One region of the Empedobacter stercoris genome, then DNA from elsewhere that is predicted to be linked to it. Evidence: riboswitches for the same ligand, from Rfam matches in the RefSeq annotation. Region 1 holds a riboswitch; the other holds the start of a gene.
What was found. Region 1 has a riboswitch for cobalamin ahead of NZD85_RS10675 (TonB-dependent receptor). Riboswitches for the same ligand answer to the same signal wherever they lie in the genome.
Positions count from the first base shown of each region.

Region 2: linked by a shared signal. The riboswitch ahead of cobT (nicotinate-nucleotide--dimethylbenzimidazole phosphoribosyltransferase) and the one ahead of NZD85_RS10675 (TonB-dependent receptor) in region 1 are both predicted to bind cobalamin.

Region 1 covers NZ_CP104209.1:2,254,293-2,260,359, reverse strand. The annotation lists gene NZD85_RS10690 (nucleoside deaminase) at 1-426, opposite strand, end outside; gene NZD85_RS10685 (EamA family transporter) at 505-1,410, shown strand; gene NZD85_RS10680 (DUF5074 domain-containing protein) at 1,443-2,519, opposite strand; gene NZD85_RS10675 (TonB-dependent receptor) at 2,524-4,332, opposite strand; cobalamin riboswitch at 4,368-4,546, opposite strand; gene NZD85_RS10670 (pyruvate dehydrogenase complex E1 component subunit beta) at 4,752-5,729, shown strand; gene NZD85_RS10665 (DUF5686 and carboxypeptidase regulatory-like domain-containing protein) at 5,808-6,067, shown strand, end outside.
Region 2 covers NZ_CP104209.1:2,668,225-2,674,291, reverse strand. The annotation lists gene NZD85_RS12670 (response regulator) at 1-3,682, opposite strand, end outside; cobalamin riboswitch at 3,786-3,905, shown strand; gene cobT (nicotinate-nucleotide--dimethylbenzimidazole phosphoribosyltransferase) at 4,004-5,023, shown strand; gene NZD85_RS12660 (adenosylcobinamide-GDP ribazoletransferase) at 5,017-5,793, shown strand; gene cobC (alpha-ribazole phosphatase) at 5,778-6,067, shown strand, end outside.

The DNA.
Region 1 (6,067 bases):
AAAAAACTCTTTCATCAATTGGCTACATTCATCTTCCATAACTCCAGCTACGATTTCAGTTTTTGGATGTAGCTCTCCAATCTTTGCTTTAAAACCTCTTTTATCATCAGAAGCACCATACACAACTTTCGAGATTTGACTCCAATACAAAGCGCCACCACACATCACACAAGGTTCTAAAGTAACGTATAAAGTACAATCTTGTAAATATTTTCCACCCAAATAATTCGCTGCAGAAGTTATCGCTTGCATTTCGGCATGAGCCGTAACATCGGTTAACGTTTCGGTTAAATTATGTGCTTTTGCTATAATTTTATTGTTGCAAACAATGACAGCTCCAACTGGAATTTCGTCTCTTTCGAAAGCTGTTACAGCTTCGTTAAAGGCTATTCGCATAAAATATTCGTCGGTAAAAAGATTTTCCATTTGATTAAATTTAAACGCAAAATTAATCATTTCCAACTTGGATATTCGATACATTTGCACAAATTGAAGACTCCAATTATGAATCAATCAAAATATATCATCGCAGCCATTATAACTTACTTTATTTGGGGCTTTTTTAGTTTTGGTTTAAAACCTATTGCGGATTATCCTCCTTTGGATATTCTATTTTTTAGATTATACGTTTCGGTTTTCTTTTTAGTGCTAATAAACGTTGGTTTTAGACGAAGTAAAATGAAAGCTGACTGGAATTTGTTCAAATCTTTTGACAAAAAGAAACAAAAAAAATTAGGAAGCTTAATTGTTGGTGGTTCTGTAATTTTAATGACTAATTGGTTGATGTTTATCATCGTGATGAATCATATTAGCGTACAAGCAGCCTCGCTTTCTTACTTGGTTTGTCCAATTATAACCACCGTATTAGCTTTTATCATTCTGAAAGAACATTTGACCAAAATAAAATGGATTGCTGTTGGAATTAGTCTTTTAGCGTGCTTAATCCTTTCTATAGGTCATTTATTAGACTTAGTTTATAGCTTAATTGTAGCTTGTACTTTTGCATTATATATTATTATTCAACGAAGTTTGAATGTTTTCGATAGTTTCAATCTTTTAATGACCCAATTATTAATCGTTGCAATTTTGATGTTGCCGTTGGTTTTCATTTTTTCAGGACCTATTCCGACCGAAACAATTTTTTACCAATGCATTCTGATGATTGTTGTGTTATTCACAATTATTCCTATGTTCTTGAATAATTTTGCTTTGAAAGGAATCGATTCCTCTACGGTCGGCATTTTAATTTACTTGAATCCAATTATGAATTTCGCTTTGGCAATTTTTTATTATAATGAAGTTGTATCTCCAATGCAAATGATTGGTTATAGTCTAATTCTTTTAGCAATTATCGTTTTCAATTCGAAAACAATTTTTAAATTAAAAAACATAAAAAAATCCGAAGCTTAGCTTTCGGATTTTTTATTACTATAAAGAAGTAACTATTTGATGTAAACAGAATTTGGTCCAACACCTGTTGTAATCGCTGGATGCTTAAGACCTCCTTGCGCATTCTGAATTAACAAACGACCACTTGATTTGAAATCTTTTGCATCTAAAATATAGAACGTATCGCCTTCTACATTAAATCCATACACATTATCTGCACCTGTAATATAGTCTGCTTTCGTTGGTAAATTTGTTGCATTTAAAGCCATTGAATAAACAGAATTATTCAAAATATAATACAATTTATTATTTTTCGCGACCAAGAAATCTGGATGTTCTCCTTCAGGGAAATTCATTTCTAATTTGTCTTCACTTGCAAGATTGTATCGAACTAATTTCCCTTTTGATGGTGTCCCCCAAGAAACACCTTGCGAAAGCACATATAAATTTCCGTTCTGAATCGTTAAATCAGTCGGAACTTCTCCAACATTAACTGTTTTTCTATCTGATGTTTTAAGGTCAATAATTGAAACTGTTTTACCAATTCCCCAACCTCCTTTTTGTGCAACGTACAATTTTCCATTTTCAAGAATCATCTTTTCTGGACCTTCATCCACCGAATATTTTTCAACAAAAGATAAATCACTCATCTTATATTTTGCAATAAAATCATCAGTAGAAACAGCTGGATCTCCCCAATTAGAAATATACAAGAAATCATTATCAGCAACCACGTAACGAGGATTGTTCATTGTTGAAGAAGAAGGAATCGTACTTACCTTTTTAAACGTTGTATGATCAACAATTTCTACTTTATTCGATGCATTAACAACGATATATGCTTTATTTCCTTTAAAAAAAATACTTTGTCCAACTGATCCTAATTGAGCCCCTGCATTTGCAGTTTTGAAAATATCTTGAATTGGATTTGTTGTACTTACATCTTTAGTTGGATCAAAATAAGTAATATCCGAATTAGACGAGTTCATATTTCCTTCGTTCAAAACAAAAACTCCCTTCGAATAGTTCCCATTTTCAGGGTCGTTGCTTGGTCCATCATCATCATTTGAACACGATTGTAAAAAAACTCCAGCTAAAGCGATAAACGCAATAGATTTAAATTTTATCATAGTTTTAAAATTTTATTTGTATTTGTAAAGTATAATTTATGCCTGGTTGCCAACGGTTTTCTTGTGTTTGGTAATGTTGATTAAACACATTATTCACTCTAATAAAAACGCTATAAAGTGGTGAAATCGTATAACTTAACCCTAAATTAGTTACCCAAAAATTATCAATTATTTTTTCTTCTTCCGAATCAGAAAAGACTTTACTTGTGTAACTGTTTTGAACAAAAGCAGATAACTGTTTGTACGTATATTGTGCACTTGACGTCCATTTGTGACGAGGCGAATACATTAGTTCTTTGTTTTTCGATTTGTCTTTTGTTCTTGTGAATCCGTAAGTTGTATTAAATGTAAAAGCATTCCATTTGTAATCTCCTATCAATTCAAAACCATATGTTTCGGCTCGGTTAACATTTCGAGGAATCCAATACGAAGAGTTCGATTGACTCGGAATCCATTGAATCATATCACTCAATTTATTGTAAAAAATATTGGTTTGAATGTTTAAATTTTTACTGATAAAATCATTCCCAATTTCGAATTGATAAGCCGATTCTGATTTCAAATCTGGATTTCCTCCCGTTTTCCAAAACAAATCATTGTAGGTTGGATTTCTGAAATTTTTCGAAATATTTCCTCTTAATTGATAGGAATTGATAGGACGATAATTGAAGCCTAAAGAATAAATAAAAGGATTTTGATATTGGTTAGAAAAATCTTGGCGAACACTCGCTTCATACGCAAAATGATCCGATAATTTATGTTTTGCAATCAACGCAAAATTGAGTGAATTTTGATCACTTTTGCTCAAATTATTTCCACTTCCTTGATTATAATTTGCTTCGGATGAAATCGCTACTTCAAAATTAGATGTCAATTGATGATTCAAATAATATTTCAATACATAATTATCAACCTCTAAATCGTCAGAATATGTATGGTGAATGTTGTTGAAAAAACTACTTTCTTCTCTTACATAAGCCAACTTTAATTGCGATTGCCACGTTTCAGTTGGATTAAAATTCCATTCCGTCATCACACGATAATCGTTATTGTCGTAACCCGAAGGCGTAGAACCTATATCAACCAATGGAAATTCTCGGCTACCAAAATTAAACATCGAATATAGTTTTAATTCATTTTTCGAATCGATTTTATACCCAAAATTGGCATTTATCGTATTGAAATAATATTTTCCGTTCAAGTTCTTCTTCATAAAATTTGGAATCGAATAATCGTTATCCGATTGACTTCTTACATAAGCTAAAGAAGAACTTAATTTTTCTGTACTATAGTTGAGTTTATATTTTCCAGACCATGTATCAAAACTTCCATAACCCAAACTTATTTTTTGATTAAGACCTTTATTGTATTCAGTCTTATTCAGCAAGTGAATTGTTCCACCTATTGCCCCTGTTCCATATGCGATACTTCCGCCACCAGGTTTTACAATCATTCCGTCAAAAGAATTGCTCGTAAATAAATTAAAATCAGTTTGTCCAGTTGTTTGCGAATTAACATTAATTCCATTCCAAACAACAGCGGTGTGCGAAGCCAAAGTTCCACGAAAAGAGGGAGAAGAAACCATTCCTCTACCATTTTCTTTAAAATACAGCGGTGTTTGCGCTTGCAAAACTTGGGTAAGTTGATTCGGATTTTGCTCTAAAATACTATCATTGAGTTTGATTACACTTTGCGATTTATAATGATTTTTGAGAAAAACATCATTCATAATCAAAGGCTTCAAACTAATGGTATCTGTCTGTGCGAAAGCAATTCCTGCAATCAAATTAAAACAAAGAAAAAATTTTTTCATATTAAAAAGCTGTTTTTCCTCCGAAAACATTTTCTATTCATTCGTTATCAATGGCAGGTTTCCTGACTTGTTCTCATTTTTTATATCCTTCCCGATTTCTCAGTGGATTTGTAGTAAAAAGATAGGGAGAATTTACATTTGCGGGGACAGTTTTGGAATTGAACCAAATTCCCTTTTAACTCACTCGTTGAGCACCATTTTGTGCAAATGTAAAGAAAAGTGCTTGAAATATGAATACGTGATTGTTAAATCATTAAAATCAAATCAATAATTGAATACTTTTTCAATTATTTTCTGTCCCAAATTGTCACTCGATTTATTGGGATTTTTTATTGAATAAATTCGTTTTAAATAATTCACAAGTTTTTTATTACATTTGCTTTAGGAAAAAATATAATAAAAGAACGAAATCGCATAAAATGGCTATAAAAACATTTAGAGAAGTAATCGCAGAGGCAATGAGTGAAGAAATGCGTCGCGATGAATCTGTATTTTTAATTGGAGAAGAAGTAGCAGAGTATAACGGCGCCTACAAAGCTTCGAAAGGAATGTTAGACGAATTTGGTCCAGAACGTGTAATAGATGCACCAATCGCAGAAGCTGGTTTTTCTGGAATTGCAATTGGTTCTACAATGACAGGATGCCGTCCAATCGTAGAATACATGACGTTCAACTTTTCATTAGTATGTATTGACCAAATTATCAATAACGCCGCTAAAATTTATCAAATGTCAGGAGGGCAATTTAACTGTCCAATTGTATTTAGAGGACCTACTGCTTCTGCAGGACAATTAGGTGCAACGCATTCACAAGCTTTTGAAAATTGGTATGCCAATGTACCAGGTCTTAAAGTGGTTGTCCCTTCTAATCCTTATGATGCAAAAGGGTTATTAAAATCTGCAATTCGTGACAACGATCCAGTTATTTTTATGGAATCTGAACAGATGTATGGAGATAAAATGGAAATGCCAGATGAAGAGTACACAATCGAAATTGGTAAAGCAGAAATCAAACGAGAAGGAACAGACGTAACATTGGTTTCTTTCGGTAAAATTATTAAGCAAGCTTATATTGCTGCTGATGAATTAGCAAAAGAAGGAATTAGTGTAGAAGTTATTGACTTGCGTACAGTTCGTCCATTAGATTATGATACGATTTTCAAATCGGTGAAGAAAACAAATCGTTTGGTTGTTTTAGAAGAAGCATGGCCTTTCGCTTCAGTTGCTTCAGAAATTACCTATATGGTTCAACAAAAAGCATTCGATTATTTAGATGCGCCGATCAAACGTATTACAACTAAAGATACCTCAGCACCTTACGCTCCTAACTTGTACGAATCTTGGATTCCAAATGCAAAAGATGTTATTGAAGCTGTAAAATCAGTTATGTATAAATAATATTAAGATTATCAACTATATTTGTAAAGTCTAGCATACATTTTGCTAGGCTTTATTTTTTTTAACCAAATCTCATAAATGAAAAGTTATATAACAGCTTTTTTTATAGTTGTTCTAGCCTCTCTACAGGCACAAGTAAAAATTCAAGGAAAAGTAATAGATGCTGAAACCTTGAAGCCAATTCCTTATGCAGATATTCGATTACCTGAACTAAAGGTTAGTGCAACATCAAATTCTGATGGTACATTTTATATCGAATCTACTTCTAATGCAGAAAAAATAGTCATTTCGAAAAGTGGTTATGAAATTTCGGATTATATCATCGAAAATAAAATCGA
Region 2 (6,067 bases), 410 kb from region 1:
TGATAATAATTTCGATAAATGTTTTTCTGAACGATTCATCATCTTTTGTATAATTATCAATCATTGATACATCAATATGATTTCCAAAATCTTCGTTTTCATTTTGCGTTTCTTGAGAAAAATCCAACCATTTTTTCATCATATCTACTATATCATTTTCTCGAATTGGCTTCGCTAAGAAGTCAGTCAAACCAACCTCAAGACATCTTTCTTTTTCGCCTTTCACATTTCCCGCTGTAACGGCAATAATCGGGACATCTTGATAATTATTAATCAATCGAATAAATTTCGTTGCATCAATACCATTCATTTCTGGCATTTGAATATCCATTAAAATTAAATCAACTTGATTTTCTTGACAAACAGCTACTGCTTCAGCTCCATTTATAGCCGTGTACAACACACTATTTGGTGCTATATTTTTTATGATTTGCTGATTCAGTGCCATATTCACCATATTATCATCAGCAATAAGAATATGAAATTGTTTAGAAAAATCTTGTGTATTTTCGTTTGGTTCTTCTATTTCTAATGTTTGATTTTCCTTCGAATCGATGATACTTTTTCGTAATGTTTCGAATAATTCTTCTGATTTTATTGGTTTTAATAAACGAGAATTTATCCCTAATTCTTTAGCTTTCTGAATCAAAAATTCATCTTCAGATGAGCTATGCAATAACACTAAAGGTATTTTTGTTTGTTTCGACTCAACGTATTCTTTTATTTTCTGAATTGTTTCTAAACCATTTAAAACAGGCATGTGATAATCCATCAAAATAACATCATACACTTCACCATTCAACACTTTTTGCAACGCCTCCATTCCGTTATTTGCAAGGTCAGAAGTGATTTTTTTAAACTCTAACATATGCTTCAAAATAACCTGATTACTTTGGTTATCATCCACAATCAGAACATGTTTTATCTCGTCTAAATGGTCAAATTGTTGATTAAAATTATACTCGTAATCCACTTCCAAATCAAAGTAAAATGTAGAGCCTTTGTCGACTTCACTTTCCAATTCTAAATGACTTCCGAAGTAATTTAACAATTTATTTGAAATGGTTAACCCTAATCCTGTTCCTCCAAAACGTTTACTTACAGTACTATCTTCTTGTGTAAAAGCATCAAAAATTTTGGATTGTTTCTCTGGTTTAATCCCAATTCCAGTATCGCGAACAGAGAATCTAAGTTTCGCTTTCTTCCCTTCTTTAATTGGTTCGACTTGACTAATTTTAAGTTCTATTTCACCTTTTTCGGTGAATTTCACGGCATTCCCAAGTAGATTAATCAAAACTTGTTTTAGACGAACTTCATCAATCCAAATAAATTGAGGTAAATTATTATCTATATTCAACAATAATTCAATTTTTTTGTTTTCGGCTTGATAAAGAATCACATTGATTACTTGATTTCCTAACTCGAACAAATTATTTTTTTCTATCAAAACATCCATTCGACCGGATTCAATTTTAGAGAAATCTAAAATATCATTTATTATTGACAATAATGAATTTGCAGAATCATTAATAAAATTCAAATATTGTTTTTGAGTCGGATTAAGTGGCGTTTTCAACAATAAATCAGAGAAACCAATCACACCATTTAACGGCGTTCGAATCTCGTGGCTCATATTTGCTAAAAATTCAGACTTTGCCTTACTAGCGAGATCAGCATTCTTTTTAGCTTTTTTAAGTTCTTTATTTTTCTTGACAGATTCTGTTATATTTTGCGAAAACATAATCAGACCACCAATCTGTTTTTTGTTGATATACCACGGATGAATCGCCCATAAATAGTGTTGATCCGTATCATATTTTGGTGTGCGATAAATCATATCTTCATCCGAATAACTTTCACCTTGCAAACAAGCGTCATAAATCGCTTTTCTTTCTTCTGGAACATTGTACATTTCATAATGAGATTTTCCGATCACATTTTTCTTTTTTACTACAAATTCATCACACCATTGATTACTCAAAGTTAGATAATTCATATCCTTATCAAACATTGCAACAGATGCAGGTACATGATTAATAAATGTTTCGAAAATAGCTTTTTGTCGAGCCAACTCTAACGTATAACGTTTTCTCTCATCAATATCCTGAAAAGTTCCAAAAACGCTAACACATTTTCCATTTACGAACTCTGGAATTCCTTTACATCTTACCCAAATTGTTTTTCCTTTTTGGGTAACTATTTGTAACTCCATATCATATCCGATTCCTTTTTCTACCGCATCTCTAAAAGCTTTCTTTATTTTTGGATAACTACTTTTTGCTTCATAAAAATTGAGTGAAGTTTCTACATTTGGTTCATAATCTAGTTCAACTTCATGGATTTTTTTCGTTATATCAGTCCAAATTAATTTTTGCTTAACTAAATCGTATTTCCAACCTCCAACATTGGCAACTTCGTACGTATGATCTAGTAACTGACGAACACGATTCAAGTCTCTTTCCAAGATTATTCGTTGCGTCATATCAACCGCAGTACTCATCACAATCGGATTTCCATCATTATCTTTGTCCAAAATATTATTGTATAACCAATATGTTAACGAACCATCTTTCTTAATCAAGCTCATCAAACCAGAATCTTGCTTTTTACTTAAAATCGTCTCTATATAGATTTGATATTCTTTTTGATTAGATTTTGGGATTAATTTTTTAAGATCCAAATCTTTCGATTCTTCTTCAGTATAACCTATCGATTCTAAACCTTTTTTGTTAATGGATAAAATATTACCATCCAAATCGTGAATCGTCATTAAACCAAGCGAAGAATTGAAAAAATTTCTAAACTTACGTTCACTGTTTTCTAGTTCCTCCTTTTTAGAGTTTTCAAGTGTAATATCTCGTCCAAATAAGAAAATCTCGTTATCATACGAAGTGTTTAATTTAGTATACCATTCAACCATTTTTTCTTCTTTCGTTTCTATTGAACACATCAAACATTTGAAGTCAATAGAACCTGAATTAGTTTTCAAATCAGCCAAAAACATTTGAACTTTTTTCTTATCCTTTTCCGAAACAAAGTCTAAGAAATTTTTTGAACGAATTAATTGGTCATTTTTAACTTCTAAAACTTTTTTAAAAGCTGGGTTAATTGATTTCAATACACCATTAATATCAGCAACTCCAATTAAATTATTCGAAATTTTATAGATATTTTGAAAGTAAGCAGCGTCTTTTTTTCGTTTTTTACTGACCAATAATTTTGTAATATTTTTCCCTAATTGAATCAATAAATTGCGTTGTTTTTCGTCTAACGTTCTTGGATAATGATCGTTTACACATAATGTCCCCAAAACATTTCCATTGTCATCAATCAACGGAACACCAGCATAAAACTTAATATTTGCAGCTTTTACTCCAGCAATATTTTTTGCAGGTTCAAATTTCGTCACATCATCAATCACCAAAATTTCTTCTTCCATTAAAGAAAATTGACAAATAGTTTGTTGACGTGGAACAATATCTACATCTATTCCACAATTTGCTTTAATCACTTGATAATTTTCATCAAAAATAGAAATTAACGCAATTGGCGCATTACAAATCAAACTCGCAGCATTTGCAAAAACCTCCAACTCTTCGTCTTTATCATGTCCTTGCAAATTATAATCGTAAACGGCTTGCAATCTTTGCTTTTCGTTCGTTGGGATGTGAAAATTTTCCATTAAAAATTGATCTTATTTAAAAGGTAAGTAGAGGTGGTTAAATATATTACATAATTATAAATTTTTGTAATCAATTAATTTTAAAAAAGTTTAATTTTTTCAAATCATAATTATTTTCTTACATTAGTTGCACAAAAGGGAATCGAGTGCAAATCTCGAGCTGTCGCGCAACTGTAAGTAGTGAACACTATAAGCCAGACCACTTTTTAGATGATGCTTTCGCGATTGAAGCTCAATCAAAACTACAATAATCTCGGTTTTTGTTGAATTGATTGCACTTGATTTCGAAAGCATTTTTATTAAAACTTAGTTTATAAAAACATGCTAAAAGAAGAAATTCAACACCTTATTGACCTTAAAACAAAACCTCTTGGAGCTTTAGGTTTATTAGAAAAAATCGCTTTGAAGATTGGTTTAGTTCAACAAAAAAATCATTTAGAATTAGTTAATCCACATCTAATTGTTTTCGCAAGCGATCATGGTATTTCACAATCTGGCGTAAGTGCTTATCCTGCGGAGGTTACACCGCAAATGGTTATTAATTTCCTAAATAATGGGGCTGCTATTAATGTTTTTTGTAATCAAAATGAAATCGATTTAACAATTGTTGATGCAGGAGTCAATTATAATTTTGAAGATTATTCGGTTCTGAAAAATTGCAAAATTGCAAAATCAACCAAAAACTTTTTGTACGAACCTGCAATGAATGCAGAAGAATTGCAACAATGCTTTGATCATTCGAAGAAAATTGTTGATGAAATCGCTCAAAACGGAACGAATATTATTGGTTTTGGGGAAATGGGAATTGGAAACACTTCATCTGCATCAATGATTATTCACTATTTAACTCAACTTCCACTTGAACAATGTGTTGGCCGAGGTACAGGCTTGAATGATGAACAATTACAAAATAAGATTAATATTCTGACTCAAGCAAAGGAAAATCAAGGTGAAATAAATGATCCGAAACAAATTTTAGCAACTTTCGGAGGTTTTGAAGTCGCGCAAATGACAGGTGCAATGCTCGCTGCTTATGAACATAATATGCTGTTGATGATAGATGGTTATATTGCTTCAGCTGCAATTTTAGTCGCATCGAAATTGAAACCTGAAATTTTGAAAAACGCTATTTTTTGTCATCAAAGTGATGAAATTGGACATCGTTATCTATTAAATTATTTCAACGAAGAACCTATCTTGAAAATCAATTTACGCGTAGGAGAAGGAACAGGTTGTGCTTTGGCTTATCCAATTATTAAAAGTGCAGTAAATTTCTTTAATGATATGGCAAGTTTTGAATCTGCTGGTGTCAGTAATAAAGAAACTGAAGTGGAATGCTAAAAAAAGAAATTACTTATTTCCTAACGGCATTGATGTTTTTTACTCGAATTCCAATTCCATTCAAGATTCCTTACAGCAACGAAATTATGAATCAATCGCAAAAATATTATGCTGCGGTTGGCTTATTGGTTGGTTGTTTTAATGCAATTATTTATAGTGTTTGTCAATTTATTTTACCTGTTGATATTGCAATTATTATCACCATGATTACAAGTATTTTGTTGACTGGTGCTTTTCACGAAGATGGTTTTACTGATGTCTGCGATAGTTTTGGAGGAGGTTATGGTAAAGAAAAAATTATGACAATTATGAAAGATAGCCGAATTGGAGCTTATGGAGTTATCGGTGCAATCTTGTTATTGTTATTAAAATTCACCTCTCTGAAACACATTGCAGAAGATAATTTTTGGTTGATTATTTTCACTTTAATTGCTGCACATTCGGTAAGTCGTTTTTTTTCTGGAATGATGATTTACACCCACGAATATGTCACCGATATTGACAAAAGCAAATCAAAACCAATGGCGAGTAAAGCTTTACCGATTAAAAACTTGCTCATAAGTTTTCTATTTTGTTTACTTCCTTTTATAGTTTTTGGCGAATGGAAATTCTTGTTGATTTTACCACTTTGTTATATAGGTAAAGTCTATTTGGGTTGGTATTTTAAGAAATATATAGGCGGTTATACAGGCGATTGTTTGGGAACTGTACAACAAGTTACCGAAGTTTTATTTTATTTAGGAATACTGATTATATGCAAATTTTTGTAATACGACATACAAAAGTCAAAATCCCTTCATCGGTTTGTTACGGACAAACCGATGTCGATTTGACAGACACGTTTTTAGACGAAGTAAAAGAAATACATGCTAAAATCGATCACGATTTTGATACTATTTTTTCGAGTCCATTGAATCGTTGTCAACAATTAGCCTACACTTTTTCTACAGAAATTATTTTAGATAATCGATTGAAAGAATTCAATTTTGGAGACTGGGAAATGAAACCTTGGAACGAAATTCCTTCGGAAGAAATCAATCCATG